4 regions of the Vreelandella mediterranea genome follow, and region 3 is predicted to be linked to each of the others. Evidence: predicted binding sites of a transcription regulator. Region 3 holds the regulator's gene; each other region holds the start of a gene.
The links. The regulator sigma-54, encoded in region 3, starts transcription at its own class of promoters, with help from an activator protein. The targets are predictions, from matches to a motif close to TGGCACNNNNNTTGCTNT.

Region 1: the regulator sigma-54 is predicted to act here: its motif matches at 2,629-2,646, upstream of speB (agmatinase).
Region 2: the regulator sigma-54 is predicted to act here: its motif matches at 2,910-2,927, upstream of ACWFVE_RS15765 (urease accessory protein UreD).
Region 4: the regulator sigma-54 is predicted to act here: its motif matches at 2,054-2,071, upstream of ACWFVE_RS16095 (P-II family nitrogen regulator).

What each region holds. Positions count from the first base shown of each region.
Region 1 covers NZ_OZ310198.1:473,819-481,309, reverse strand. Annotated here, with positions in the region: gene ACWFVE_RS02325 (5-guanidino-2-oxopentanoate decarboxylase) at 1-112, opposite strand, end outside; gene ACWFVE_RS02320 (YjiH family protein) at 123-1,505, opposite strand; gene speB (agmatinase) at 1,613-2,563, opposite strand; gene ACWFVE_RS02310 (sigma-54 interaction domain-containing protein) at 2,770-4,182, shown strand; gene ACWFVE_RS02305 (ABC transporter ATP-binding protein) at 4,275-5,399, shown strand; gene ACWFVE_RS02300 (ABC transporter substrate-binding protein) at 5,416-6,693, shown strand; gene ACWFVE_RS02295 (carbohydrate ABC transporter permease) at 6,764-7,491, shown strand, end outside.
Region 2 covers NZ_OZ310198.1:3,406,957-3,414,447, forward strand. Annotated here, with positions in the region: gene ureC (urease subunit alpha) at 1-1,229, opposite strand, end outside; gene ACWFVE_RS15755 (urease subunit beta) at 1,226-1,546, opposite strand; gene ACWFVE_RS15760 (urease subunit gamma) at 1,655-1,957, opposite strand; gene ACWFVE_RS15765 (urease accessory protein UreD) at 1,982-2,866, opposite strand; gene ACWFVE_RS15770 (hypothetical protein) at 3,239-3,577, shown strand; gene ACWFVE_RS15775 (DUF2946 family protein) at 3,745-4,146, shown strand; gene ACWFVE_RS15780 (PepSY-associated TM helix domain-containing protein) at 4,242-5,618, shown strand; gene ACWFVE_RS15785 (diguanylate cyclase) at 5,638-7,008, opposite strand; gene ACWFVE_RS15790 (metal ABC transporter solute-binding protein, Zn/Mn family) at 7,247-7,491, shown strand, end outside.
Region 3 covers NZ_OZ310198.1:2,044,014-2,051,504, reverse strand. Annotated here, with positions in the region: gene ACWFVE_RS09630 (HPr family phosphocarrier protein) at 1-155, opposite strand, end outside; gene rapZ (RNase adapter RapZ) at 240-1,127, opposite strand; gene ACWFVE_RS09620 (PTS sugar transporter subunit IIA) at 1,173-1,643, opposite strand; gene hpf (ribosome hibernation-promoting factor, HPF/YfiA family) at 1,648-1,956, opposite strand; gene ACWFVE_RS09610 (RNA polymerase factor sigma-54) at 2,039-3,451, opposite strand; gene lptB (LPS export ABC transporter ATP-binding protein) at 3,557-4,306, opposite strand; gene lptA (lipopolysaccharide transport periplasmic protein LptA) at 4,317-4,808, opposite strand; gene lptC (LPS export ABC transporter periplasmic protein LptC) at 4,817-5,401, opposite strand; gene ACWFVE_RS09590 (KdsC family phosphatase) at 5,412-5,942, opposite strand; gene ACWFVE_RS09585 (KpsF/GutQ family sugar-phosphate isomerase) at 5,981-6,967, opposite strand; gene ACWFVE_RS09580 (ABC transporter ATP-binding protein) at 7,319-7,491, shown strand, end outside.
Region 4 covers NZ_OZ310198.1:3,479,165-3,486,655, reverse strand. Annotated here, with positions in the region: gene ACWFVE_RS16105 (TonB-dependent receptor) at 1-1,188, opposite strand, end outside; gene ACWFVE_RS16100 (accessory factor UbiK family protein) at 1,407-1,799, opposite strand; gene ACWFVE_RS16095 (P-II family nitrogen regulator) at 2,135-2,473, shown strand; gene ACWFVE_RS16090 (ammonium transporter) at 2,551-3,798, shown strand; gene glnK (P-II family nitrogen regulator) at 3,987-4,325, shown strand; gene ACWFVE_RS16080 (ferredoxin--NADP reductase) at 4,517-5,293, opposite strand; gene ACWFVE_RS16075 (LysR family transcriptional regulator) at 5,466-6,392, shown strand; gene ACWFVE_RS16070 (methyl-accepting chemotaxis protein) at 6,415-7,491, opposite strand, start outside.

The DNA.
Region 1 (7,491 bases), 1.6 Mb from region 3:
AAAGCTCCACCGTGTGTACGCCGGGAATGCCGAAGAGCGACTCGACCCCGTAGGTATCGCGTAAAAGGCGAATCAAAAGCTCGGCGCAGGTCATCGTTTGAAAATCCTTCATGAGCTATGCCTCAAAAGAAAAACGTATGCGCCATGAAGGCGATAATGGGGAGCGTGATCGCGGTGCGCAGCAAAAACACCACCGCCAGTTCCCACAGCGCGATGGGGATTTTCGACTTCAGCAGCAACGCGCCGATCTCGGACATGTACACCAACTGCGTCATGGAAAGACACGCGATCACGAAGCGCGTGAGTTCGCTGTCGATATTGGTGGCCAGTACCGCAGGCAGGAACATATCCGCAAAGCCGACCAGCGTGGCCGGGGCCGCGGCCTGGGCTTCGGGAATGCGCAGCAGCTCGAGCACCGGCACCATCGGGTAGGAGAGCCAGGTAAAGAGCGGCGTGAACTCGGCAAGAATCAGCGCCACGGTCCCGATGGCGAACACCAGCGGCAACAGAGTGAGGAAGATATCGATCACGTTGATCAGCGCCAGCCTGGCAAGCGCGACAGGCCCCGGGGCACCGGCGGCGCGGCGGGTGGCCTGTAAAAGGCTATAGCGAAAAAGCCCCGCCTTGCCGGTATTCTCCTCACTGATTTGGCAGCCCACCGGCGCGTAGTAGTCGTTGGCTTTCAACGAAAGCGGCGGAATGCGCGAGACGATGATCGCGGCGACTAGCCCGGACACCACCACGGTGAAGTAGAACGGCACGAACAGGTGGTTGATACCCACGAAGTTGGCCACCAGCAGGCTGAACGCAATGGAGGCCACGGAGAAATTGGTGGCGATCACCGAGGCCTCGCGGCCGTTATAAAAGCCCTGCTCGTACTGCTGGGACGTAATCAGCACGCCCACGGTGCCGGAGCCCATCCAAGAGGCGGTGGCGTCGATGGCGCTGCGCCCGGGCAGGTTGAAGATGATCCGAAACGGCTTGCGCACCAGGCTTCCGATAAACTCCATGAAGCCGAACTCGACCAGAAACGGCAGCAAGATCGCGGCGAAGAAGAAAAACGTCAGCAGCACCGGCGCCAGATCGTCGAGCATCACCCCGCCGGTGAACGAGGCGGTGACGAACTCCGGGCCCACCTGAAAGTAGGTCATCACCACGAAAACGGCGCCCAGAATACGCAGCGCCACCCAGATCGGGCCGACGTTGAACATATCGCCGAAGTGGCCGCCACGCGCCCAGGCCGGGTTGGCCGTCTTCACGTACAGAGTCACCACCACCGATACGCACAACACCAGCATGGCTATCAAGGGAAGCGCCTGACCAAGCAGCGCCTGCAGGCCATCGGCCATCATGCCCATGCCGATATTGACCGACTCCCCGGTTTGAAACGGCACCAGAAACAGCAAGACGCCGATGACTGAGGGAATCAGAAACTTGAGCAAATGGCTTCGAGGGATGGGCCCGTTTGACGCAGCCTCGTCGCGTGTCGTTTGAGATTCAGACATAGAGTTCACCTGTTGAGAGTGCTTATTGGAGGTGGGCTGGCGGCGTGGGAGGCTTAGCCTCCCTTTGTTATCTATTGTTTTAATCGAGCGTCATCGGCGCCGGGAACTTACTCGCCCCGCTTGACCCCCGGCAGCACACAGAGCATCTCGTACAAGAGCGTGGCCCCCATCAGCGCGGTATTGCCGCTGGTGTCGTAGGGTGGTGAAACTTCCACCAGATCGCCGCCGACGATATTGAGCCCCGCCGCCCCGCGCACGATCTCCAGGCCCTGATGGGAGGTGAGCCCGCCCATCTCCACGGTGCCGGTGCCCGGTGCCACGGAGGGGTCGAGCCCGTCGATATCGAAGCTGATATACACCGGCGTATCGCCCATCTGCGCGCGTACTTCCTCCATCAAGGGTGCCAGCGACTGGTACCAGCACTCTTCGGCCTGCACGACGCGAAAGCCCTGATCCCGGCACCAGTCGAAGTCTTCGGCGGAGTAACCGGTGCCGCGCAGGCCGATCTGCACCACCTTCTCTTTCGCCAGAAGCCCCTCTTCCTGAGCGCGGCGAAAGGTCGTGCCGTGGGCGATCTCTTCGCCAAACATGTGCTCGTTGACGTCCGCGTGGGCGTCGATATGAATCAGCCCCACCGGGCCGTGCTTTTTGGCCATGGCGCGCAGAATCGGCAGCGTCATGGTGTGATCGCCACCGAGGGTCAGCGGCACGCAGTCGTGGCGCAACACGTCGTCGAAAAACGCCGTGATGATGTCGACGCTCTTGGGCAGGTGGAAGGTGTTGATCGGCACGTCGCCGATATCCGCCACCTGCAGGTACTCAAAAGGCGCGGCGCGGGTCGCCATGTTGTAGGGGCGCAGCATGCGTGATTCATCGCGGATCTGGCGCGGGCCCATGCGCGTGCCGGGGCGGTTGGAGGTCCCGATATCCATGGGAATACCGATGAAGGCCGCGTCGAGCCCCTGGGCACTTTCCTGGGTGGGCAGGCGCATCATGGTGGCCGGGGCGCCAAAGCGCGGCACGCTGTTACCGCCCAGCGGCTGGTTGAACTCGGACATTAAAACCTCCTGTCGTTATCGAGACGGGCTTTCAAAAGCCCTCTTTGGCTAAGCGTTACCTTGATACTGCATTTAACGTGCCAAACGCTGGAATCCCTTGAACGGGGCTTTTCGAGCTCAATCGATGCAAAAATGACTTATAAAGGCGTAGCATTGAGTCATATATGCATTGACCAAGTCATATTCGGTTCAAACAAGGAGGCCGGGTGGAAGATATCGATCGGCACGTGCTCAACACCATCGTGGAAACCGCCAACGACCACTTCTTCATCGTCAGCGCAAGCGGCCAGGTACTGGATATCAGCCCCGGGGTCGAGGCGGTGTACGGCATGTCGCGGGATGAACTGCTCGGCAGCAACGTCAAAACCCTCGAACAAAACGGCACCCTCAAGCCCTCGATCAGCCTGGAGGTCATGCGTACTCACCGCGCTGCTCAGCTGATGCAAACCACCGGCACCGGGCGGCGGGTGATCGCCGAGGCGCATCCGGTGCTGGTGAACGGCAAGCTCGAGCGCATCATCAGCCGCTCCCGGGATTTAACCGACCTACAGCTTCTTCAGGACGAGTACGCGCTGCTGCAAAAGCGCTTCAACGAACACATCAAGCGCGACCGCAACGGCGCGACCCCCGACGACCGCGCGCTGGATAGCGCCCTGGAGCACCTACAGGTGCGAAGCCCCGCGATGCGCGAGGTGGCGCGTCTGCTCAAACGCGTTGCGCCCTCTAGCGCCAACGTGCTGATGCTGGGCGAGTCCGGCGTGGGCAAGACCGCTTTCGCCAGGCAGCTCCACCGCTGGAGCGCACGGGGCGAAGGCGCGTTCATCGAGGTCAACTGCGCCGCCATTCCGGAAAACCTGTTCGAGTCCGAGATGTTTGGCTACCAGCCTGGGGCGTTCAGCGGCGCCGCCCGCCAGGGCAAGGCCGGGCTTTTGGAGCAGGCCGAGGGCGGCACGCTGTTTCTTGATGAGATCGGGGAGCTTCCGCTGTTGATGCAGACCAAGCTTTTGAAAGTAATTCAGGACGGTAAGCTCACCCGGCTGGGCGACACCCGCTCGCGCCGGGTGGATTTTCGCCTGGTGGTGGCCACTAATCAGGACCTGGCGCGCCGGGTGCAGGAAGGCGCTTTCCGGCTGGATCTTTACTACCGCCTCAACGTCATTCCCGTGACATTGCCCCCGCTTCGCGAACGCCGCGAGGATATCCCCGGCCTTGCCGAAGCGTGCCTGGCGCGGCTGAACGCCCACTACGGGCGGCAGAAATTTCTGGGCAATTACGTCTGGTCGACGCTGATGGGAAGCGACTGGCCGGGCAACGTGCGCGAGCTCGAAAATTGGCTGGAGCGTGCCTGGCTTTCGAGCGCCTCTGATCAGATCGATCGGGTCGGGCTTTCGCCTCAACCCACCGCCGCCCAGGACGCCCCCTCACCCTTGGCGGCGCAAAGCGCGCCGCTGGAGGTCGGTGAAACCCTGCCGGACTATCTGGCGCGCCTCGAAGGCGAGCTTCTCGAAGGACTTTGCAAAACCCACACCAGCACCTACGCCATCGCCAAACGTCTAGGCATCAGCCAATCGAGCGTGGTGCGCAAACTAAAGCGCTACGGCCTTGCGGCCAACGGCTGACCTACGGCCACCCCGGGAGTGTCACACAACCGCAACACCTTTGACGCAGAGTGATTGACCATCGTCATACCGTTTCGAACGAGTATCGAGTCATGAGCCAATCGCGTATCCGCTTGGAAGGTGTTACCAAACGTTGGGACGCGACCACCGCCGTCGACAACGTCTCCTTTGACGTCACCCCGGGCCAGTTCGTCATTCTGCTCGGCCCTTCCGGCTGCGGAAAATCCACCACGCTTCGCATGATCGCCGGGCTAGAGGACGCCTCCCAGGGCGAGATTCATATCGGCGAGCGCGACGTGACGCGATTGCCGCCGGGGGATCGCGGCCTGTCCATGGTGTTTCAGTCCTACGCACTGTTTCCCCACCTGAGCGTGGCGGAGAACATCGTCTTCGGCCTCAAGAGTCGCCGCGTCGCTAAAGCCGAGCGCCAGGCCCGGCTCGAGCAGGTCGCAGAGCTCGTCGATTTGACCGCTTATCTCGACCGCAAACCGGCAAAGCTCTCTGGTGGCCAGCGCCAACGGGTGGCGCTGGCCCGGGCGATCATCTCCGAGCACCCGATTTGTTTGATGGACGAGCCGCTCTCTAACCTGGACGCCCGCCTGCGTAGCGACATGCGCCGGGAGATCAAGGCGCTGCAGAGCCGCCTGAACATGACGGTGATCTACGTCACCCACGACCAGGTCGAGGCGATGAGCATGGGCGACCGGGTCATCCTGATGCAGCACGGGCGCATCGTTCAGGACGCCACGCCGGATGCGCTCTACAACCACCCGGCGAGCGCCTTCGCCGCCAGTTTCATAGGAAGCCCCGCGATGAATCTACTGCCTTTGGTGGCCGGTGACACCGGCGCCGTGATCGACGGCGACACGACCCTCGTCGCCCCGCTGCAAGCGGCGGGTGGCCAGCTGGGCATTCGCCCGGAAGATATCGAACTGCGCCCGGCGGATGCCCCCGGCATCCCGGCAAGAATAGTGAGCGAGGAGTACCTGGGCGCGGACACCATCGTCTACGTGGCGGTGGGCGAGCAGCGCCTGCGCGTGCGCGTCAACGGCAAACCCGCGCTGACGGGCGAGGCCTGCCGACTTTTCTGGACGCCGGAAAGCGCCCACCTTTTCGCCGAGGACGGCCTGCGCCAAACGCAGCTTTCGCCAAGCGCGTTACCCGGCACACTGCGCCGCGTGTCTCGCCCGCCCCAGGTGGGTTCGTTTCAACACTGAATCCCAGGAGTCTTCCATGCGTTTTCCCCTTCCCTTCGCCAAAACGGCCCTGGCCGTGGGCCTGTTGAGCGCTTCTTACGCCAATGCCGACGTCAACCTCACCCTGTACTACCCCGTCTCGGTGGGCGGCGCCCTGACCGGCGTGGTCGACAACCTGGTCGAGGAGTTCGAGAGCGAACACCCGGATATCTCCGTGGAGGCGATCTACGCGGGCAACTACGACGATACCCGGGTGCGCGCCACCTCTGCTCTGGAAGCCGGTGACGCCCCGGCGCTTTCGGTGATGTTCTCCATCGATCTGTTCGAGCTCGTCGAGCAGGACGCCATCGTCGCCTTCGATGAGCTGGTCGAGACCGACGAAGAGCGCGAGTGGCTGGATAGCTTCTACCCGGGGCTGATGGAGAACGGCCAGCTCGATGGCCAGACCTACGGCATTCCCTTCCAGCGCTCCACCATCGTGCTTTTCTGGAACAAGGACGCCTTCGAGGCCGCCGGGCTGGACCCACAAACGCCGCCGGAGAACTGGGACGAAATGGCCGAGATGGCCACCACCATTCGCGAAGCCTCCAATAATGATCAGTGGGGCATGATGGTGCCCTCCACCGGCTACGCCTACTGGATGTTCCAGGCGTTCGCCTATCAAAACGGCCACCGGCTGATGAACGAAGCGGGCACCGAGGTCTACTTCGACGACCCCGCCGCCATCGAGGCGCTGGAGTACTGGGTTTCGCTTTCAGAAGAGCACGACGCCATGCCCGAGGGCATCATCGAGTGGGGTACGCTTCGCCAGAACTTCATCGAGCAGACCACCGCCATGATGTGGCACACCACCGGCAACCTGACCGCCGCGCGTAACGAGGCGGATTTCGACTTCGGCGTGGCCATGCTGCCCATGAAGGAGCAGCGCGGTAGCCCCACCGGCGGCGGCAACTTCTACATCTTCAAGGACGCAAGCGAAGAAGAGCAGCGCGCCGCGATGACCTTCGTTCGCTGGATGACCTCGCCAGAGCGCGCCGCGGACTGGTCGATCGAGACCGGCTATATGGGCGTGAGCCCCGCCGCTTACGAAACCGAGGCACTCCAGGCCTACGTCGAGGAGTTCCCGCCGGCGGCGGTCGCCCGCGACCAGTTGGAGCACGGCACCGCCGAGCTCTCCACCTACCAGGGCGGGCGTATTCGCCGCACGCTGGATAACGCGGTTCAAGCGGCGCTCACCGGCCAGATGGAACCCGCCGAGGCGCTCGCGCAGGCCCAGCGCGAAGCCGACGGCATTCTGCGCCGCTACGCGCGTTAAATACCGCTTAATGAGTCGTTATCCATAAGCCGGGCCAATGCCCGGCTTTCACCCCTTGGCGGTCTTTCTCATGACGCTCACCGCTCACCGTAAAATGCAGCTCTATGGCGCGCTGTTGCTACTGCCCGCCGCCGTGTTGCTGGGCTTATTCGCCTACCTGCCCACGATCACCACGGTGATCCAGAGCCTGTTCATGCCCGGCTTTCGCAATGAGCCGGCCGCGTTCGTGGGGCTGGAGAACTACCAGTACCTGTTCGACGACCCCACCTTCTGGAAGGTGGCGCGCAACAACCTGATATATGCGCTGGGCACCATTCCCACCTCCATCGCGCTGGCCCTCGTCATGGCGCTGTTCGTCAACGGCCGGCTGCCCGGGCGCGGCCTGGTGCGCATGGCTTACTTTACGCCGACCATTTTGCCGATGATCGCCGCGGCGAATATCTGGATGTTCTTCTACGCCCCGCAGATTGGGCTTTTTAACAAGCTGCTGGGGGCGCTTGGGTTTTCCGGGGCGAACTGGCTGGGCGACCCGAGCCTGGCACTGGGCTCGATCATCGTCATGTCGGTTTGGAAAGAGGCGGGCTTTTTCATGATCTTCTATCTCGCCGCCCTTCAAGCGATCCCGCCGGAGCTGAAAGAAGCCGCGGACCTGGAAGGTACTAACCGCTTTAGCTACTTCTGGCGGGTGACGTTTCCGCTTTTGATGCCCACCACCTTGTTCGTGCTGATCAACGCGCTGATCAACGCGGTGCGCGTGATCGATCACCTGTTCATTTTGACCAAGGGCGGGCCCAACAA
Region 2 (7,491 bases), 1.4 Mb from region 3:
TACTTGGCGATATAGCGCTTGGCGCGCAGGTTATCGGCGCCAAGCTGCTCGTCTTCGGGAAGCAACCCGCGCTGGGTTTTCATCTTGTGGGCGGTCTGCCAGGTGCGGCACACCACTTCACCCACCCGGCCCATGGCCTGGGAGTCCGAGGCGATCATCGAGATCACGCCCAGGTCATGCAGAATGTCTTCAGCGGCGATGGTTTCCCGGCGAATGCGCGAGTCGGCGAAGGCGACGTCTTCCGGGATGTTCGGGTCCAGGTGGTGGCACACCATCAGCATATCCAGATGCTCGTCGATGGTGTTCACCGTGTAGGGGCGCGTCGGGTTGGTGGAGGACGGCAGCACGTACTCCTTGGCGCAGGCCGTCAGGATATCCGGCGCGTGGCCACCGCCCGCTCCTTCGGTGTGGTAGGTGTGAATGCCGCGCTCCTTGAACGCCGCGAGCGTATCCTCCACAAAGCCCGACTCGTTGAGCGTGTCGGTGTGAATCGCGATCTGCACATCGTACTTTTCGGCTACGCTCAGGCAGTTGTCGATCGATGCCGGCGTGGTGCCCCAGTCCTCGTGAAGCTTAAGGCCCATGGCCCCGGCTTCGAGCTGGGCTTCCAGGCCTTCCGGCAGGCTGGCGTTGCCCTTGCCGAGCAGGCCGATATTCATGGGCAGGTCGTCCACTGCCTGGAGCATCTTGCCGATGTGCCAGGCGCCGGGGGTGCAGGTGGTGGCGTTGGAGCCGGTGGCCGGACCGGTACCGCCGCCCAGCATAGTGGTCACGCCGCTCATCAGCGCCTCTTCCACCTGCTGGGGGCAGATGAAGTGGATGTGGGCATCGATGCCGCCGGCGGTGAGAATCTTGCCTTCCCCGGCGATCACTTCGGTGCCGGGGCCTACGACGATCTCGACGTCCGGCTGGGTGTCCGGGTTACCGGCCTTGCCGATGGCGGCGATGCGCCCGGCCTTCAAACCGACATCCGCCTTGACGATGCCCCACCAGTCGACAATCAATGCGTTGGTGATCACGGTGTCCATCACCGCCTCATCGACGCGCTGGCTCTGGCCCATGCCGTCGCGGATCACCTTGCCGCCGCCGAACTTTACTTCGTCGCCGTAGTGAGTCGCGTCGCGCTCGACCTCGATCCACAGCTCGGTGTCGCCCAGACGCACACGGTCGCCCACCGTGGGGCCGTACATATCGGCGTAGGCCTGCCGGCTAATCGTGTTGCTTGTCATTGTTTGTCTCCCTCCAGCGCGCCCATCACGTCTCCGCGAAAACCGTAGATCTCGCGCTTGCCAACGAACGGAATCAGCGTGACTTCCCGGGTCTGGCCCGGCTCGAAGCGAATGGCGGTGCCTGCCGCCACGTCCAGACGAAAACCGCGGGTCTTGTCGCGATCGAACACAAGCGCCGGATTGGCCTCGGCAAAGTGGTAGTGCGACCCCAGCTGCACTGGCCGGTCGCCGGTATTGGCGACCTCCACCGTGATGCGCTCGCGGCCCACGCACAGTTCGATATCGCCCTCTTTTAACTGATATTCGCCAGGAATCATGGCGCTCTCCTGTTTTTTGTGACAGGTGAGTAGTGAATGGTAAGTGGTGAGTGGTGGTATCAACCCCATGATTCACGCATACGCAAAGCACTACTCACGATTCACGATTCACACAATCGGCGTATGCACGGTCACGAGTTTCGTGCCATCGGGAAACGTGGCTTCGACCTGCACCTCGTCGACCATCTCGGCCACGCCTTCCATCACGTCCTCGCGGCTGAGGATCTCGCGGCCAAAACTCATCAGCTCCGCCACGCTCTTGCCGTCGCGGGCGCCTTCGATGATCTCGAAGCTTATTAGCGCCACCGCTTCCGGGTAGTTGAGCTTCAGGCCACGTGCGCGGCGCCGCTCGGCTAGCTGGGCGGCGGAAAACAGCAGCAGCTTGTCTTTGTCTCGTGGGGTCAATTCCATGGGGCGTCGTCCTTAAAAGAGAGATTACGTTAACCAAATACGCGGCGTATGGGCCTCGCGCTCGATCAGGCGCGGGCGCAAAAGCCGCCAGGCTTGCTCGCAAAGCGCCCAGGCTTCATTACGTGATTGGCCCAGAAAACGCAGCAGCAGCACATTGTGGCGCTGCGTGACCGCCCAGTGGGGGCTATCCGGGAGCGCCTCGCGCAGCGCCTCGACGGCTTGCTGATTATCATCGAGCCCCACCGCCCACAGCGTGGCCTGCACGGTGGCACCGCCCTGGCCCCAGCGGCCCACAAAGCGCGGATGTAATGGGTCCAGCGGCTGGCGCTCGAGCCATAGGGGCTTGCCGTCCTGGGTCAAACGAAAGTGCTGCTCGATACGCCCGGAAACGAACGGCAATTCGCTTGCCGGGCGGCCCAGCGCCATGACTTCCCAACCAAGGCATTTAGCACTGCCGTGAAGGGCGATATGGGTGTGCTGCCCGCCTTTCGAGCCATCAAAAGCAATGGTTTCCTGGGGCAGCCACTCGAGCACCGCGCCGTCGTCCACGGTGAGCTCGGTACGCTGGGTCCAGGCCACACCTTGGCTGTCCGCCTTATAGAGCTTGTTGGCCGCGGGCGTGGTCAAAAGCGCGTGGGCGCCGGGCTCAATATGGGCGCTAATGGTCAGCGCATCGCCGCTGACCAGGCCCCCGGGTGGGTGCAGCACGTACACGTGGCACGCCTGCCCGCGGCCTTCCGGGTAGAAGGGGCGCTGCACGCGAAGCGGGCCCTGATGGCGCGCCTGGACCAGACGCGTGGCGCCGTCGCGGTGGGCGAACACCAGGCCCAGTGAAGCCGCCCAACGGCGACTTTTATCGAAGCGGTGGCCGGAAGACGCGAGCGAAGGTGCGCTATCGCATAAGGTCATAGGAGCTGTCGCTTTTGTCCGTTAAACAATCCGTTCACCTGGAAATGCAATTAATGCGCCAAAATGGTGAAACGCCTCGGCACGTGCTCGAATCCAGCATTGGAACGCTATCTCAAGAATCGCGGCTATCTTCTCGCACCAAAAAAGAACAAATAAACACTATCGCGCACCAAAAAGTGGCAGCGCTGCTGGCGTGATGCACTGTTTGCATAACCCTTTTGACGCCAGGGCCGACTGTTTGCCCTGCGCATTCAATGTTGGGCACTCGCTAAAGTTACTAGACAACCTTTTCCTGTAGCGTTTATATAAGAAAGCTTGCCAAAAGCTAATCAAGCTTCGCCTTTAACCAGCCATCTTTAAAGAGTCTTATTCATGAAACTATCCACGTTGTTGACCGCTAGCCTGCTACTTGGCGTGATGAGCAGTTCCGTTGCTGCAGAGCCGCTGCCCGAAGGCGCCGTCCAGCCAGGCACCCTTGCCAACCAGCAGTTGATGCAAGATGCCATGACCGGCGTTGCCGCCAAGGTCGACATGATGGGCTGCGACACCCCCGAAGAGCTCTATCCTTATGTGATGGCCATGCCCGAGGGAAGTGAGGGCGCCCAGCAATGGAAGGAGCTTTGGATGGTGCAAGGCTGCGATAGCGAGTTTCCTGTCGAAATTCGCTTCAGTGAAGCGGGACCCAACGCCGCCGATTACGTGATTGAGTAACGCTATCGCCGCTGGCGCTTTCGATTCTTGACCAGTCGGCACGCACGCCGCCTGACGGCCATGTGACAAAAGACCACCTGGGCAATACTGTCCATTGGGCAACTTTGCGTTACGATCTAGCCACTCCCCCGCCAACGACCTCGTGGCTCATCAGGATAGATCGCTTCGTGCAGTTACAACGCTCAACAGGCAAGCACTGGTATCGCATAGCGCTTTGTATGGCGCTGGTTGCGATGCTGTTGCTGCTGGTGGGCCCGCTGATCTCACAGCTTCAAGCGCATGATCATGCCCACCACAGCGACCATCACGCGCATTCAGGGCTGGGTCACGAAGGCCATCACGCCCACCACGGGCAGCCGCCAGCCCCAACCGAGCCGATCTTCACCTGGTTTCACGAGTGCGGCTACTGCTCGATCTGGCAGCAGTTCCCCACTGCCCACGCGCTTTTGCCCACCATTGCCCGGCAGGCGTTCATTCACCAGGCCCCCTTGCCGCAAATGCCGTTGCAGGGGTTCGCCTCCCTCGATCACTACCGTCACGCACCTCCCCGCGCACCGCCGGCTGCCTAGCGACTCGTCTCTATTTCTGATCGCCTGACGGCTTTTGACCGCCAGGCGCTTGTCGCTATCAAAGCGCCCATTAATCGGGCGCTCGAGGATCCGTGATGTCATCCCACGCCACTACCCCGTCGGCGGCGAAAAAGCCGTTCGATATGTACCTCGCCGTCTGGCGCTGGCATTTCTATGCAGGCCTTCTGGTCCTGCCGTTTTTGATTATGCTGTCGATCACCGGCGCACTTTATCTCTTTCATCATGAGATCGACGCCATCGTTCACGCCGACGTCAAACGCGTGGAGGCTCGAGCGAGCACCGCTGCGCCCTCGGCGCTGGTGAGCGCCGCGCTTGAAGCACAGCCGGGCACCGCCCTGAAGTACACCGCCCCGGCCACTCCGGAAAGCTCGGCGGAAATCACCGTGCGCACCCCACAAGACGAGCGCCTGGCGGTGTATGTAAACCCCTACACCGCCAACGTGCTCGGCACGCTGGACGACCAGGGCACCCTCATGTGGACGGTGCGCACCCTACACAGCCTCAAGTTTTTCGGCGCCACGCCGCGCAAGCTTATTGAGATCACCGGCGGCTTTGCGATTCTGCTGGTGCTGACCGGCATTTATCTGTGGTGGCCACGGCGCCAGGCGAAAGGCGGTGTGGTCAGCGTGCGCGGCACGCCGAAAAAGCGGGTTTTCTGGCGCGATTTGCATGCGGTGACCGGGCTGTTCGTCGGCGGCTTCATCCTGTTTCTGGCGATCACCGGGATGCCCTGGTCCGGGGTGTGGGGCGGCCAGGTGAACCAGTGGGCCAATGGCAATAACTTTGGCTACCCCGCCGGCGTGCGGGTCGAGGTGCCGATGTCCGAGACGCGCCTGAGCGAGCAAACGCCCACCAGTTGGTCGATGGAGCAAGCGCGCATCCCCGAATCCAGCGCGACCACTCCAGCTGCGGCCCAAGCGAGTATCGGCCTGGACGAGGCCGTGGCGGCCTTCGAGAGGCTCGGCCTGCATGACGGCTTCGCAGTGAGCCTGCCGGGGAGCGCCACAGGCGTGTACACGGGCTCTGTCTACCCCAACGATTCAAGCCAGCAGCGCGTGGTACATCTCGACCGATACAGCGGCGAGCCGCTTCTGGACATGAGCTACAAAGACTACGGGCCGCTGGGCCGCTGGCTGGAGTTCGGCATCAGCGTCCACATGGGTCAGGAATTCGGCCTGGCGAACCAGCTGGTGTTTCTGGCGGTGTGTATCGCCATCATCGGGCTATGTGTGTCCGCCGGTGTGATGTGGTGGAAACGCCGCCCGAAAGGGGGCGTCGGCGTGCCGCCACTGCCTGCGGATAAACGCGCCTTTCGCGGCATCATCGCCATTCTGGTAATCGGCGGGGTGCTGTTTCCGCTGACCGGTGCGGCGATTGCCGTGATGCTGGTCATCGACTGGTTTTTGGTTCGCCCGTTGCAGGAGCGCCGTTTCACATCTCGCCAAGTGTGAAGGCGCCAGGACGTTCAGGCTAGCCGTTATCCGCCATCACGACCCGATTACGCCCGGTGTGTTTGGCTTTATAAAGCGCCTCGTCGGCGCGTTGGATCGTGCGCTGGTAGTCCGGGTGGCCATCGTACAAGGCGAGGCCGAAGCTTGCGGTGACGTTGAGCAGCGTGTCGGCGCCGACCAGCATGGACTCCTTGGCAATGGCCTGGCGCAGCCGCTCGGCGAACAGGCGGCTGCCCTCGGCGCAGCTATTGACCAGCACGATCAAAAACTCCTCGCCGCCCATGCGGAACACATAGTCGCCGCCGCGGGTGGAGCGCTCCATGATACTGGCCACATGCTGCAGCACGTGGTCGCCGGCTTCGTGACCAAAGCGGTCGTTGATCGACTTGAAGTGATCGATATCGAGCATCAACAAAACGAACTGCTTGCCGGATTGGCGGGCAAGCTCGATTTCGCGGCCAAGCACCACCGGCAGGAACTTGCGATTCAGTAGCAGCGTCAAGCTATCGCGCCCGGCCTCCAGCTGGGAGGCGCGCTTTAGCATGTCGTCCAGCAGCATCAAAATGCTGCGAATACCGTCACGAATACTGGCAAGCGCTGCCTGGCGCTGCTCCGCCTCCGGCCGGGCCAGCTCGGGCAGGGTTTGGTGGTCGATCCGCTCGATGCAGCCGGTGATACTCCCGATCTCGGGTACGCCTTCGAACACGTGGCTTGCCTTGTGAAAATACCAGAGCCCAAACTCGGAGCTCGCAAGAGGCAGCAGGGTTTGAACCGGCTGCTGCGAGGCCACGGCATACATCAGCGTATTCTCCCAATCGAGCAGCGCCGAACGCTGCCGCTCGCGCTCATCGCCAATATTTTGCGTGAGCGTAAAGAGCTTGTACGCCTCTTCGGTACGCGCGTTGCGCTCGCTGGCGACCGAGTAGGCGTAGCTCATGATCTCCATGGCCATATCGATCGTGTCAGAAACGTAAATAGCGGCGCGGCCCGCCGTGTGCGCTTCGCAAAGGTCCTCTTCGATGCGCTGATAAAAAGCCTGTTTTAGCTGGCGGGCACCGCCAAGAACGAGGTTGACCGGAATATCGACCCGGGCATGAATCTGGCCGATCTTCTCCTGCTGCTCTACCAATGCCAGTAAATCATCGTGCTCCTCGCTGAACATCGAAATCAGCCAGCGCTGCATCGAAGGATTCAAGCGCTGCTTGACCTGGTCATGGGACAGAAACAGCTTGGCGTGAGGGTCCTCCATCATGGTGTGGTAGAAATGGTGGGCGAACGGCTCATGATAGGCGTAGACCAGTTGAGCCACTGCCTGGCGTACCGACCTGGGCGTACGCTCTTGAAGCGTCTCCCACTGGGTCACTAGCTGGTACTTATCTTTATAGCGCATCGTCCACCCCGCCAATTAAGATTAATTAGACCAAACGATAACATTAACAAAAATTCGCCTGAGGTTTTTTTATCCACATCATGGTTTGCGCACATTTTTAGTTCGGTGAAGGACGCGGCGGCTTGACATAATTTTTGTAAGGCAAGAAACTTAGCAAAGGCTATACTTCTTACTGCATGTAAAATAAATTGCGCAGTGCAATGCACGGTTTCTTTTCATTCGATGCCCGGAGGTATCCATGGCACTAAAACGCGCGATCATGGCGTTGGGGCTTTTGCCGCTAAGCTCGCAGGCCCTGGCCGAGGAGCCGCTGAACGTGGTGGCGACCATCGGCATGATTGCCGATGTCGCCCAGCAGGTGGGCGGCGAGTGCGTTAGCGTCGAGGCCATGATGGGCCCGGGGGTCGACCCACATCTTTACCAGGCCAGCGCCAGCGATGTGGCGCTACTGCGCGGCGCCGAGCAGATTCTCTACTCCGGCTA
Region 3 (7,491 bases):
ATTAAAAGCGACATGATGTTGGCGGCGTCGGCCTTCTGGGTCTGCTTATAGACGTATACCCGAGACTCGAACCGCTGCGCGCAGGTGACAAGCTTGGTGGCGGCGCGGGCGTGAAGGCCGCGCTGGTTGGTCAATGTAAGAATTCTTTCGGGCACCCTGGTTCCTTTTTGCCTAGCGGTGTCTTGATTGAATGTGCGTGGTTCATAAGGGATGACACGGCAAGCTCCCGCCGCCCAGCATTACGATGGGGTGGCGTCATCAACGCTGTAGTGAATGCCCAGCTCGCGGTGGCGAAGCTGTACGCTGGAGCGCTTATCGAGCATCTTTTTGGCCAGCTGTTCGACCATGTACACCGAGCGGTGCTGGCCGCCGGTACAGCCGATAGCGATGGTCATGTAGCTGCGCTGGCTGCTCTGGTAGGCCGGAAGCCACTTCTCCAGCCAGTTGAGAATATCCATGCCCATCTCATCGACGACCGGATAGGCCTCTAAAAAGGTGGCAATCTCGGCGTCGCGCCCGGTGAAGTGTCTAAGCGTCGGGTCCCAGTAAGGGTTGGGCAGACAGCGGATATCGAACACGATATCCGCGTCCAGCGGCACTCCCCGCTTGTAGCCAAACGACTCGAGCGTCAGGGTGAGCTGGCTCTGGCGCTGGTGGCCCAGCTGGTCGGTGATCCGTCCGCGCAAATCGTGCACCGTCAGCCGCGAGGTGTCGATCATTAGATCCGCCAGTTCGCGGATGCCAAAAAGCGTCTCTTCCTCCTTGGCGATCGCTTCTTCCAGGGTCATCCCGCTGTCCCGGGTCAGCGGGTGGCGCCGGCGCGTGGCCGAATAGCGCTCGAGCAAAATCCGGGCGTCGGTGGTGAGATAAATCACCTGTACGCGGGTACTGCCGGATTTGATGTCCTGAAGCAGGGCCGGAAAGCGCTCCAGGGCCGTGGGCAGGTTGCGCGCATCGATACTCACCGCCAGGTGCGTGCGCTCGCCTTGCTGTCTTAGCTCATCGACCAGTGAACCCAGCAGCATGGCCGGCAAGTTGTCGATGGCGTAGTAGCCCAGGTCCTCCAGCGCCTGAAGCGCAATGGACTTTCCCGACCCGGAGCGGCCGCTGATAATCACCAGTTGCATAGTGTTTCTCTTCGGTCTGTAGGGCTGGGTGGGTAGGGCCTTGATTTAGCTGCCCGTTTGCTCGCGAATTTTGGCGGTGACGATCTCCAAAAGCTCGCGCTGGCTCTCGCATTTGCGAAACTGCGCGCGCGTGGCGGCGTCATTCATGATGGTGGCGACCTGACCCAACAGCGCAAGGTGGGTGTCGTCGGCCTCTTCCGGCACCAGCAGTACAAACACCAAATCCACCGGGTCACCGTCGATGGCGTCGAAATCCACCGGTTCGGCAAGCTTTAGAAAGCCGGCGATAGGGGCGCTGCAGTGAGGGCTGCGGGCATGGGGAATCGCGACCCCATTACCAATGCCGGTACTGCCTAATCGCTCCCGGCCTATCAGACGGCTGAACACTTCCTGGCTATCCAGGCTGGGCGTATTTTGGGCGATGAAGGTGCTGAAGAACTCCAGCACGCGCTTTTTGCTGCCCCCGGGGACGTCGAACAGCACGCGCTCCGGGGGGAGTATGGTTTCCAGGGTCATCGATTTAACGCACGCCAGCGCCCTGGGCGCGAGCTTGTGCTTTTTCCTTGTGTTTTACGAGTTGGCGGTCGATTTTGTCGGCCAGCGCGTCAATGGCGGCGTACATGTCGTTGTCCTGGGCTTCGGCGTGCAAATCGGCGCCGGCCGCATGGAGGGTGCAGGCGGCCTGCTGACGCTCTTTCTCGATGGAAAGCGTGACATGAACGGTGGTGATATTGTCGTAGTGACGCTCGATACGTTCGAGTTTTTCGTTAACGTAATCGCGCAGAGCGTCGGTCAGTTCCAGGTGATGGCCCGTAATATTGACTTGCATCGACGTACTCCTAATCCAGGACTGTCCTTTGATTGTAACCCTTTTTCTACCGTTGCAAAGCCCCGGCGGCCAGTTTCACTTTTTAACGCAAACGCCGCCGTTCGCTGGAGGAGGGAATCCCCATGGCCTCGCGGTATTTTGCCACCGTGCGCCGCGCTACGCTAATACCGCCATCTTCCAATAGTGACACCAGGCGGCTGTCCGAGAGCGGCTTGCCTGGCGTCTCTTCTTGAATCAGTTTTTTCAACCGGGCGCGGATCGCCGTGCTGGAGTGGCTGTCGTTGCCGTCATGACCGCTCACTTGGCTCGAGAAGAAGTACTTGAGCTCAAATACGCCGCGGGGGGTGTGAATGTATTTTTGCGTCGTCACCCGTGAAATCGTCGACTCGTGCATCTCCACGGCCTCGGCGATATCGGCGAGTATCAAGGGTTTCATGGCCTCTTCGCCGCGCTCCAAAAAGCCAAGCTGGCGGGCGATGATCTCGCGACCGACGCGTAACAGCGTATCGTTGCGACTCGAAAGGCTCTTGATCAGCCAGCGAGCCTCTTGTAGGTGCTCTTTTAAAAACTGGTTGTCCTGGCTCTTGTCCGCCCGCTTGATCAGGCTTGCGTAATCAGGCTGGACGCGCAGCCGCGGAAGCGCCTCGGGGTTGAGCTCGAGGTGCCAGCCTTCGTTATCGTGGCGTACCACCAGATCCGGAGTGATGTAGCTATCGTTGGTGATGCCATATGCGCTGCCCGGGCGCGGGTCCAGGCTTCTGATCAGTCCGATGACGTCATCGAGTTGCTCGTCGTCAAGCCCCAGGCGGCGCTTCAAAAGGCGCATGTCGTCCTTGCCGAGCGCTTCGAGAAACTGGCGCACCAGGCGCTTGGCGGGCACCAGAAGCGGCGTGTCGTCGGCCAGGGTGGCGAGTTGGAGCATCAGACATTCGCGAAGGTCGCGGGCGAAAACGCCGGTGGGTTCGAACTGCTGCATACGCATCAGCGTGTTTTCCACCTCGCGCTGACTCAAACCCTCGAGCCCCTGGGCCTTGAGCCCTTCGCGAATATCGTTGAGAGGCTGGGTGAGGTAACCGTTGGGGTCCAGCGCGTCGATCAGGCTTTCGGCAATGGCGTATTCGCGCTCACTGGCGTCGGTCATGGCCAGCTGCCAAAGCAGGTGGCCATGCAGGCTTTGGCCCGCCGCCTGTCGCTCGAAATCCGGCCCCTCACTGCCGGCGCTGGCCGCCATGTCCTGATAGGTGTCGGACCACTCGCTATCGATGGAGAGTTCGCTGGGGATGCTTTCTTCCCATTCGGCTTCGGCGGTCTCGGTCACGCTCTCTTCGCCAAACTCGTCCTCTTGTTCCAGCAACGGGTTGGCGTCGAGCGCCTGCTGGATTTCCTGGCGAAGATCGAGGGTGGAAAGCTGTAGCAGGGCAATGGCCTGCTGCAGTTGAGGCGTCATGGTCAGCTGTGTGCCGACACGCAGCTGTAAAGAGGCTTTCATGACCATTGAAGAACCACTCGTTACTCGTAAAGCTCCACCCTAGTGCGAGTTGGGGTCCGGCGCAAGTGCAATAAATATGCCACTACACGGAACTTTAGGATTGGCGATGGTTTAGAGGCGGAAATCGGCGCCCAGATAGACCTCACGAACCTTCTGGTTATTCAAAATGGCGGTTGAGTCACCGCTTGCAATGATGTGGCCGTCACCCACGATATAGGCGATATCGCAGATATCCAGCGTCTCGCGCACGTTGTGGTCGGTGATCAGCACGCCGATGTGGCGTGCCTTGAGAGCCAGGATGATCGACTTGATCTCGCCGACCGAGATCGGGTCGACCCCGGCGAAGGGCTCGTCGAGCAAAATGAACGCGGGGTCGGTGGCAAGCGAGCGGGCAATCTCCACGCGGCGGCGTTCGCCGCCGGAAAGACTCATGCCCAGGTTGTCGCGGATATGGGTGATGTGGAAATCGTCGAGCAATTGCTCCAGGCGCGCCTCCCGGGCGCGGCGGTCCAGCTCCTTGCGCGTTTCCAGAATCGCCATGATGTTATCGGCCACCGACAGCTTGCGAAAAATCGATGCCTCCTGGGGGAGGTAGCCGATGCCGGCGGTGGCGCGTTCGTGCATCGGTGCCCGGGTCAGGTCGCGCTCGTCGATTCCTACCGTGCCGGCATCGGCCTTGACCAGGCCCACGATCATATAAAACGAGGTGGTCTTGCCCGCCCCGTTGGGCCCGAGTAGGCCCACCACGCTGCCCTGGGTGATCTCCAGGTTGATGTCTTTTACCACCCGGCGGCGCTTGTAGCTTTTGGCGAGATGGCGGGCGTGAAGCGTTTTGACCGCCCCAGATTGCGTGCTCGACACGGTCATTCTCCTATTGCGCGGGCTGTAGCGTCATGCGGATGCGCTGGTTGTCGCTACCGCTAACGTCTGAGCGCGCCTGAACCACTTCGCGGTCGATGAAGTACTCAAGGCGCCCGCCCTGAAAGCGGTCGGCTCGCTGGTGGAGTTCGGCCTGGTCGATAAGCTCGATGCGCCGTTCGCTGACGTGGTAGACGATACGCCGCGCCCAACCTTCCATCGGGCCTCCGTCGTTTTCGAGCTGATTACGAAGGTAGGCGCGCTCGCCGGTGGCCACTGCCTGGGAAAGCTCGCCGGCGTCGTTGCGCGAGATTTCGACACGGTCGCCGCGAATCTGCATTTCCCCCTGGCGGATATCCACATTGCCGGAGTAGACGGCGGTACCCGCGCGCTGATCAAGATCGAGCCGGTCGGCTTCGACTTCGACGGGGGCCTGGCTTGTCTGGGCGGCGGCGCTCAAAGGCAGGGCCAGTACCAGTAGCGCGGTACGTAAAAACGGGTGCATAACGACTCCTAAGGCGTTGAGCGGGCGGGCGGGTGAGTGCCGCGTACGTTATCGGTGAGCCGGACCTGGCTCGTGTCGAGCCAGACATCCATGCGGTTGGCGCTCATCTGCTGAGGAGGCTGCTGTAAAAGGGCCGGTGCCTCGGTGTAGGCGTGGCGGTCGACGCCATCGTAGTGTAACCGCTCGGTATCGAGCTGCCAGCCCTCCTCCGGGGCGAGCAGTCTGGCCGAGCCCTCCATGACCAGCGACTGACGCTCGTTTTGCAGTATGCCGTGGTCAGCGCTGGCGAGCCACTGGCGCTGGTCGGAATCGAATAGCGTCGCGCGCGGCGCGTCGACCTCGGTCAGCGCTTGCTGAGGTGTATGGACCAGGTGCGGCGTTCTAAGGTGCTGTGTGACGCCGCCGGTTTCGCCAAACAGCGTAAGCTCGGCATTTTCCAGCACATGGCCGGGTTCCTCGCGCTGTACGTCCGGGTCGACCTCGACGACCTCCGGCCCGCGCGGGTCGAGCCAGACGAGCCAGGCCCCCAGCGCAATGACCAGCGCCGGTAGCCACAGGCGTTTTCTGATCCGCGTTATCGTCAAACCCGCCATCGCGTTGCCTCTAGAGGTAGGTGTCCATCACCGCGTCCCAGTGGCCCTGGGTCATCAGCAGCGTATCGCAAATTTCGCGCACCGCGCCGTGGCCGCCAAGTGAGTCGGTGATCCAGTCGGCGTGGGTATGCATGTAGTCCGGCGCGTTGGGCACGGTAATGCCGACACCGGCCCGTTTGATGCAGCCAAGATCGGGCAGATCGTCGCCGCAATAGGCCACCTGATCGAGGGTGATGTCCAAACGCTTACAGAGCGCTTTAAGGGTATCGAGCTTGTGCTCGACGCCTTGATAGACGTGGGTGATCCCTAGCGACTTCGCGCGTTGGCTGACCATGGGCGAGTCCCGGCCGGTGATTAGCGCGACGTAAAAGCCGGCGCGCTTCAAAAGCTTGAGGCCGTGGCCGTCCTGGGTGTGAAAAGCCTTGATTTCGACACCGTCGGCCTGAAAGTAGAGGCGGCCGTCGGTGAGTACTCCGTCCACGTCGATCGCGAGCAGGCGAACGTGGCGGATGCGGTCGTTTAAAGCATCGGGTACGGCCATGGAGTCTCCTTTATAGCGGTATTGGGACTGAGTACGGTTTAAATCACGCCGCTCGAAAGCAGGTCGTGCATGTGTAAGGCACCAATGGGGCGCTCGTGTTCATCGACCACCGCAAGCGCAGTAATGCGGCTATCCTCCATCAGGCGGACGGCCTCGGCGGCGAGCATGTCCGGGCGGATGCGCTTGCCCGGACGAGTCATGACCGTATCGACGCTGATGACACGTAAATCGTGGTGTTCGTCGAGGGTCCGGCGCAGGTCACCGTCGGTGTAAACGCCGGCCAGTCGGCCCTGGGCGTCGACCACGCAGGTAAAGCCAAGCCCCTGGCGGGTGATTTCCAAAAGCGCATCGCGAAGCGGGCTGCCCAAGGGGACCGTCGGCAGACGCTCGCCGCTGTGCATCAGATCCTTCACGCGCAGAAGCAAACGCTTGCCAAGGCTGCCACCGGGGTGGGAAAGTGCGAAGTCCTCCGCAGTAAAGCCCCGCGCCTCCAAAAGCGCGACTGCCAGCGCGTCCCCCAGCGCCAGGGCCGCGGTGGTCGAGCTGGTCGGCGCCAGGTCGAGCGGGCACGCCTCCCGGGCCACGCCGCTATTCAGATGGGCGTCGGCGTGGGTGCCAAGCGTGGACTCGGGGCGGCCGGTCATGCTGATCAAAGGCACGCCCAAACGCTTCAAAAGCGGCAAGAGGGCGGTGACCTCGGCGGTTTCGCCGGAATTCGAGAGCGCGATGACCACATCCGAGCGGGTGATCATCCCCAGGTCGCCGTGGCTCGCTTCACCCGGGTGGACGAAAAAGGCCGGCGTGCCGGTGCTGGCAAGCGTGGCCGCCAGCTTGCCGGCGATATGGCCGGATTTGCCCATGCCGGTCACGACCACCCGCCCCTGGCAGGCCAGAATCAAGGCGCAGGCGTGATCGAAATGTTCGTCCAACTTTTCCTGAAGCTCGCCTATGGCGGCCTGCTCGATTTGTAGCGTGCGCAGGGCGCTTTCACGTAACGCGCTGGGGGAGGCGAGAGGCGCTGACATTATGGGCTCACTAAGCTTGCGGTATTAAGGCCTTAGAATAGCATTTTGGATCAATGGATAGGTATCGCCGTTTTGACAATTCCTTGTAGAGCAACGTTTTAAAAAACATCCTTTTGGGCGGCTTCGCGCGTAACGGGTAGCGTTGAGGTACAATGTTCGCTAATATTTCGGAAACACTGTTTTTAAATTGCCGGTCTTGATGAGCCCGTGCCCAAGCGTTAGCCATGACTTTAATGGTCGCGATATTTTAGCGTTAGTGGTGTCCCGGCCCTGGCGTCGACGATACCGCCGTTAAATCTCGATACGCAAAGTCAGTCAGCTATCCGCCCTGTGAGGAGGGTTTATCCACTCATGACGCAAATACCCTTCATTGAAATCGAAGACCTTCACTTTTCCCGAGGCGAGCACGAAATTTTTCGCGGCGTGAACATGCGTATCCCGCGGGGGCAGGTCACCGCCATCATGGGCCCCAGCGGTACGGGTAAAACCACGCTGTTGAAACTGATCGGCGGCCAATTGGAGCC
Region 4 (7,491 bases), 1.4 Mb from region 3:
GCCGGAGCTATCGCTTGCGGCGCGATCGAAACGCATCTGCGAGGCGTCAAACGACTCCCGGTCCAGGTCCGCGCCGTAGGTCACATTGAGATCGTCGTTTGGATCTGCCGAGAACAGAGCCTTCAAGCCGCTAAGCTGGGTGTTCTGCTGAGAGGCGGCGAAGTAGTAACCGCCGTCCTGGGCGGCGTAGGGGAAGGGGTAAAAACTCGACTCCTCCTCCCGATGAAACGCCTGCAGGTAGAAATTCTGATTCAAAAGGTCGGCGTGGTGGTAGCTTGCGCTGACCATCTTGCGGTCAGTACGCGGTTCGCGATCCGCGGTGAAGCCGTCGCGGATATCGGCGCCGTCGAGGTTCGGCGTGGGGGCGGCCAAATTCGGGTAGTAGACGCCGCGGTTGCCCTCTTTGCCGGAGTCATAAAGCTGGCCGCTGAGCATCAGCGTCTGTTCGTCGTCAAGCTCGACGCGTAGGTTGCCGAGGATATCCAGCTGGCGATTGTCCTGCAGGTCGCTTTGTGCGATATCGGGGAAGATTTCATCGCCCCCGGCGTCGTACTGGCGGCCGTTTTCCATCAAGGATACGCCAATGCGGCCCTGTACCGTTTCATTACCGCCGCTGGCCGACTGGGAAAGGCGCCGGTCGAGATCGTGGCGCGTGTTGAAGCCACTGGTGACGCTCGCTTGGGTCTCGAAGTGGGGGCCGCCGCGCTCGCCTTGCTTGGTGATGATGTTGATCAAGCCGCCCGTCGCGCCACCGCCGTACAAGCTGCTGGTGCCTGACAGCACCTCGACGCGCTCGATATTGAATGGATCGATGGCGTCGAACTGACGCGACAGACCGCGGGAGTTATTCAGCGATACACCGTCGATGAGCACCTGAACGCTGCGCCCGCGCATGTTCTGCCCTGCATTAGTGCGCCCTTGGGGGCCGAAATCCAGCCCTGGCACCAGCCGGCCCAGCGCCGTTTTCAAATCGCCCCCGGCGTTGATCTGCTGCTGCAGCTCGGGCCCTTCGACCACGTGTACCGCCCCCGGGATCTGGCTGATTTGGGTGGGCGTGCGTGAACCGACTACCACCAGCGTGTCCTGGGCCACGGGTTCCGCGTTACTGGTCGATTGGGATTGAGAAAGGGCCATCAAGGGGAAAGTACCGCTCAACAAAGCGGCGCTTAGGGCGACATAGCGAGTCATGAGTGATCCAGAAAGCAGATTGTTATTGATAGAACGCCGTTCATCGACGCTGCAAAGCGCAATGATAGGTGTTCTCATTTTTTATATCAATCTGTGTGGATCGGCGCTTCGAACATCAGCGTGCCCGCGCGGCAAAGGGAATAAGCCGCGCGTCGCTTTTAGAGTGATTGCCCTAAGATGCTGTTATAAAAGACTTCTCAAGGGCATCTTGCAACGAGCTACTCGCCCAGATCGTCCACCGAGCCCGTGGCATCCTTGGCCGCCTTGGCGGAAGAGGCGCGCGGCTTGGGCGTCTTTTTGGCGGGCTCTTGGGGGGCCGGCGTGGTCTGCGCCTCGGCTTCCATGGGCGTTGCCTTATCGGCCTGGCTTGCGTCGATCGAGGCTTCCAGGTTGGCCACCTGGCGCTCCAGGGCTTCGACCCGCGAGCGGGTGCGTTGGAGCACATCCATTAGAATATCGAAGTCTTCCCTGGACACCAGCTCCATGCGATCAAACGCGCCGCGCATGACTTGCTGTACGCCTTTTTGAATGTCTTCCGGTGCGTGAGAGGCATTTTGCAAGCGGTCGCCAATTTGCTGTGCGAGTCGGCTAATGCGGTCTTGGGTCGCCATGGCTATCTCCTGATACGAACGCATAAATGTGAACGGCTTTCTCGTAAGGATACGCAACCCAAGCGAAATACGCATGTTTCACGTGCGTTTGGACGGCGACTTTTTTGGTTGCATCAAAATGAAGCGATGTGGTTTGGCGGGCGCACTCTTATAGTGCGTCCGCTTTGCCATGCACCGGGTTAGCGCATGGCAAAGCGCGCGGTTTACCTTGGCTTCAGGCTTAAGTGGCTGATTTATTATTTAAATTTAATGAATGGCACGGTATGCGCATTATCGAGGCAAGGCATTAATTTCAGGCGGCGGCGCCGCTATTTATCCAGCAGGGGAGCTCCGGGATGAAACTCATCACCGCTATCATCAAGCCATTCAAGCTCGACGATGTCCGTGAAGCACTTGCCGATAACGGTGTGCAGGGGATCACGGTGACCGAGGTAAAGGGGTTTGGGCGTCAAAAAGGCCATACCGAACTTTATCGCGGCGCCGAGTACGTCGTGGATTTTCTACCCAAGGTGAAGGTGGAGATCGCCGTCGACGACGATCGCCTGGACAGCGTGCTCGATGCGATCTGCAGCGCGGCGAACAGCGGCAAAATTGGCGATGGCAAGGTGTTCGTCACGCCGCTTGAAGACGTCATTCGTATTCGTACCGGCGAGCGCGGTGCCGACGCCGTATAACCCGAACCAATAAGTCACACGGCGATTTTGTGAGCATTTTTGCTTGATACAACGTTTTAGTAGACGGGGAACGACTCATGAACGAGGTAACCGATCTGAGCTACGCGCTCGATACGTTTTACTTTTTGATTTGCGGCGTGTTGGTCATGTGGATGGCTGCCGGCTTCTCAATGCTGGAAGCCGGTATGGTGCGCTCCAAGAACACCGCGGAAATTCTAACCAAAAATATCGCGCTGTTTGCCATCGCCTGCACCATGTACCTGCTGGTGGGCTACACCATCATGTACTCCAGCGGCGAAGGCGGCTTTTTGCCAAGCCTGGGCTTTTTGATCGGCGCTGAAAACGGCGTGGACGCGGTGCTCGGCGGCGGTGAAGACGCGCCCTACTACGCTATGCGCTCTGACTTCTTCTTCCAGGTCGTGTTCGTGGCAACCGCCATGTCCATCGTTTCTGGCGCGGTGGCCGAGCGCATGAAGCTCTGGGCGTTTTTGGCCTTTGCCGTGGTGATGACCGGCTTCATCTACCCGGTTTCAGGCTACTGGACCTGGGGCGGCGGCTGGCTGGACGCGGCCGGCTTCTCCGACTATGCCGGCTCCGGCATCGTGCACATGGCCGGTGCGGCCGCCGCACTCGCGGGCGTGCTGATTTTGGGCCCGCGTAAGGGCAAGTACGGTCGTGACGGCGCCATTCACGCCATTCCTGGTGCCAACATGCCACTGGCCACACTCGGTACCTTTATCCTGTGGATGGGCTGGTTTGGCTTCAACGGCGGCTCGGAGCTCAAACTGTCGGATGTCGCCTCGGCCAATAACGTCGCCCAGGTGTTCGTGAATACCAACGCCGCCGCCGCCGCCGGCGTGCTCGCCGCGCTGGTACTCGCCAAGCTGTGGTTCCGTAAGGCAGATCTCACCATGGCGCTCAACGGGGCGCTGGCAGGGCTCGTCGCGATCACCGCCGACCCGCTTTCTCCCACCGCGGTGGGGGCGGCCACTATTGGCGCCGTGGGTGGTTTGATCGTCGTGGCGGCCATCGTCACACTCGATAAGCTCAAGCTGGACGATCCGGTCGGTGCGATTTCGGTGCACGGGGTCGTGGGCATCTGGGGCCTGCTCGCCGTGCCATTGAATAACGGTGACGCCTCCTTCGGCGCGCAGCTGATCGGCATCGTCGGTATCTTCGGCTGGGTCTTCGCGGCAAGCCTGGTGGTCTGGCTGGTGCTGAAAGCCCTCATGGGCATCCGCGTCAGCGAAGAGGAAGAGTACGAAGGCGTGGATATCGCCGAGTGCGGTCTGGAAGCCTACCCGGAGTTCAGCGTCAAGAAATAACCAAAGCGGTCCTTTTACAACGATGTGGCATTTACAACGACGCAACATAGTGAGCTTACGGCCTCCCCTCGTGGGAGGCTTTTTTATTCTCTGGCGGTAGCGGTGTATGCTTGGGGAAGCGGGCAACGGTTTCGTCGTTGTGAACGTCTGCCCCACAACAATCGGACAGCAAGCGAGAGGATGTCACCATGAAACTCATATCAGCCATTATCAAGCCGTTCAAGCTTGATGACGTACGCGAATCCCTCTCGGACATCGGCGTGCAGGGGATTACCGTAACGGAAGTCAAAGGCTTTGGCCGTCAGAAAGGCCATACCGAGCTTTACCGCGGCGCCGAGTACGTGGTGGATTTTCTACCCAAGGTGAAGCTGGAAGTGGCTGTCGACGACGAGCTCGCCGAACAGGTCATCGAGGCCATCACCCAAGTAGCGAATACCGGCAAAATCGGCGACGGCAAGATTTTCGTCATGCCGCTGGAGCAGGTCATTCGTATCCGTACCGGCGAAACCGGTAAGGACGCGGTATAAAGGGGTAAATAGTTAGTCGTGAATCGTGAGTAGTAAAAAACCCCTGCGGAGTATCTCCAGCAGGGGTTTTTTGTTGGTATCGCGATGAAGGTGGCGCCGAACATCACCATTCACCATTCACCATTCACCATTCACCATTCACCATTCACCATTCACCATTCACCATTCACCATTCACCATTCACCAGCCCATCACTTCTCGACAAACGCCCGCTCGATCACGTAGTCGCCGGGTTCGCCCATGCGCGGCGAGATATTCAAGCCCAGCTCGTCGAGCAGCGCACTGGTGTCGTCGAGCATCGCCGGGCTTCCGCAGATCATCGCCCGATCCTGGCGCGGGTCGATGGGCGGCAGGCCCGTGTCCTCAAAAATCTTGCCGCTGCGAATATGGTCGGTCAGCCGCCCCATGGTGTGGAACTCTTCCCGGGTCACCGTGGGGTAGTAGACGAGCTTCTCGGCGATCTCTTCGCCCAGGTATTCGTGAGCGGGCAACTCCTTGGTGATGAAGTCGGCGTAGGCGAGCTCCGAGACTTCGCGCACGCCGTGAACCAGCACGATTTTTTCGTAGCGCTCGTAGACTTCCGGGTCCTGAATCAGGCTCATGAACGGCGCCAGGCCCGTGCCGGTGGAGAGCATGTAGAGATTGCGCCCGGGCAGCAGGTCGTCGCACACCAGCGTGCCGGTGGGCTTGCGGCTCACCATGATCTGGTCGCCCACCTGAAGGTGCTGAAGGCGCGAGGTGAGTGGGCCGTCCGGTACCTTGATGCTGAAGAATTCGAGGTGGTCTTCATAGTTGGGGCTGGCGATGGAGTAGGCGCGCATTAGCGGTTTGCCGTCCACTTCCAGACCGATCATGACGAACTGGCCGGTCTTGAAGCGCAGGCTGCGCTCCCGCGTGGTACGAAAGCTGAACAGGGTATCGTTCCAGTGATGGACGCTCAGCACGTCTTCCAGGGCAAACTTGCTCATGACAACTCCTTGGGTGCGAATGACGACGCGAGTAAGGACTCATTCGCATTTCATATTCTCAAAAAGAATAAGAGCGGTTAGGTATGTTGCCGCCAAGTCTAAACAGCAAGCGCATATCTGTTAAGTCAATTATACTGATAAACGTTATCCGTAAAATCGATATAGGCCGGGTATGCACTATACGTTACGCCAGCTCGAGGTCTTCGTGGCCGTCGCCCAGCACGAAAGCGTCTCAAAGGCGGCGCGCGCGCTTGCCATGTCCCAATCCGCCACCAGCACGGCGCTTACCGAGCTCGAGCGCCAGTTCGACTGTCAGCTGCTCGACCGGCTGGGCAAGCGGCTAAAGCTCAACGCCTTGGGCTTTCAACTGCTGCCCAAGGCGGTGGCACTTTTGGACCGGGCCGAAGAGGTGGAGGAGCTTCTGCGCGGCCAGAAGGGCGTGGGGGCGCTCGAAGTAGGGGCGACGCTGACCATCGGCAACTACCTGGCCACGCTTTTGATCAGCGACTTCATGCAGCGCTACCCCGGCAGCCGTGTGCGGCTGGCGGTGCGTAATACGCGTCATATCATCGAAGGGGTGCGCCAGCACTCGCTGGATTTGGGCTTGATCGAAGGGCAGTGCGACGACGAGATGATCGTCAGCCAGCCCTGGGTCGAGGACGAACTATGCGTGTTCTGCTCACCGCGCCACCCGCTTGCCGGGCGCAAGCATCTGGAACTCGAGCAGCTTTTACGCGAGGACTGGATCATGCGCGAAGAGGGCTCGGGGACGCGCATGACGTTGGAGCATGCCGCCCGACATCGCCGCAGCCGCTTCAATACGCTGTTGGAGCTCGAGCACACCGAGGGCATCAAGCGTGCGGTGGAGTCGGGCCTTGGCATCGGCTGCGTCTCGCGACTTGCGCTGCGCGACGCCTTCCGGCGGGGAAGCCTCGTCGAGCTGCCCACACCGGAATTGGATTTGAAGCGCCAGTTCACCTTCATCTGGCACCGTCACAAGTACCTGACCACCGGCGTGCGCGAGTTTCTGCGCCTGTGTCGCGAGATGACCGCCGGTGCCAGCCGCAGCGACGATATCGCGCTACCGCCGGTGCCCTAGAAGGAAAGGTTCGGGCTCAGGGTTAGAACGACGGCAGCGAGCGCGTGGATTGATTCTCCGTCAGCGGCGGTTTTGCGCGCTCGGACAGCTTGAAGCTGCCGATCGTCACGGCCAGGTGATTCGCCTGCTCTTTTAGCTGCTCGGCGGCGGTGGTGGACTCCTCCACCATGGCGGCATTTTCCTGGGTCATGCGGTCCAGGTCGGCCACCGCGATGTTGACCTGGTTGATACCGTCGCTCTGCTCGCCGGTCGCGGCGGTAATTTCCTCGAGCACGTCGGACACGCGGGTGATGTGTTCCACGATGCTTTTCATGGTGGCGCCGGCGTTACGCACCAGAGTGGTGCCGTTATTCACCTTGCTCTGGGAATCCTCGATCAGCTTTTGAATATCGTTGGCCGCATCGCTGCTGCGCCTGGCCAGCATGCGCACTTCTTCGGCCACCACGGCAAAGCCGCGACCGTGCTCGCCGGCGCGCGCGGCTTCCACCGAGGCGTTCAGCGCCAGCAAGTTGGTCTGAAACGAGATGCTGTTCATCAGGGTGACGATCTCACCGATCTTGTCCGAGGCCGTGGTGATCTCCTCCATGGTGGTCACCACACCCGCGACCACTTGCCCGCCTTCATTGGCGACTTCCGACGCCGTTTGCGAGAGCTTGTTGGCTTCTTTCGAAGACGCCGCGGTTTGCTGCACGGTGCTGGTGATTTCCTCGATGGAGGCGGAGGTCTGCTGCAGGCTGGCGGCGGTGTTGTCGGTACGCCGCGACAAATCCTGGCCAGCGGTGGCGATCTCGCTGGCCGCATGGTGCACCGATTGGCTGCTGGTGCGAACGTCGAGCAACACCGACTCCATCTTGTCGACGAAGCGGTTGAAAGCGCCGCTGATTTGGGCCACTTCGTCGCGCCCTTGCTCGGGCAGGCGGCGGGTCAGGTCGCCTTCACCGCTGGCGATATCGTCCAGCGCGTCCCGGGCACGCTCGAGCCCCTTGAACATCTGTTTGAGCCACACGCTCAGCAGTAAGGCCGTGACGACGAGAATGATCAGCAGCACCACCAGCGCCGATCTGATCATGGCCCGCAGGCCCGCCGTGGCTTCGCGCTC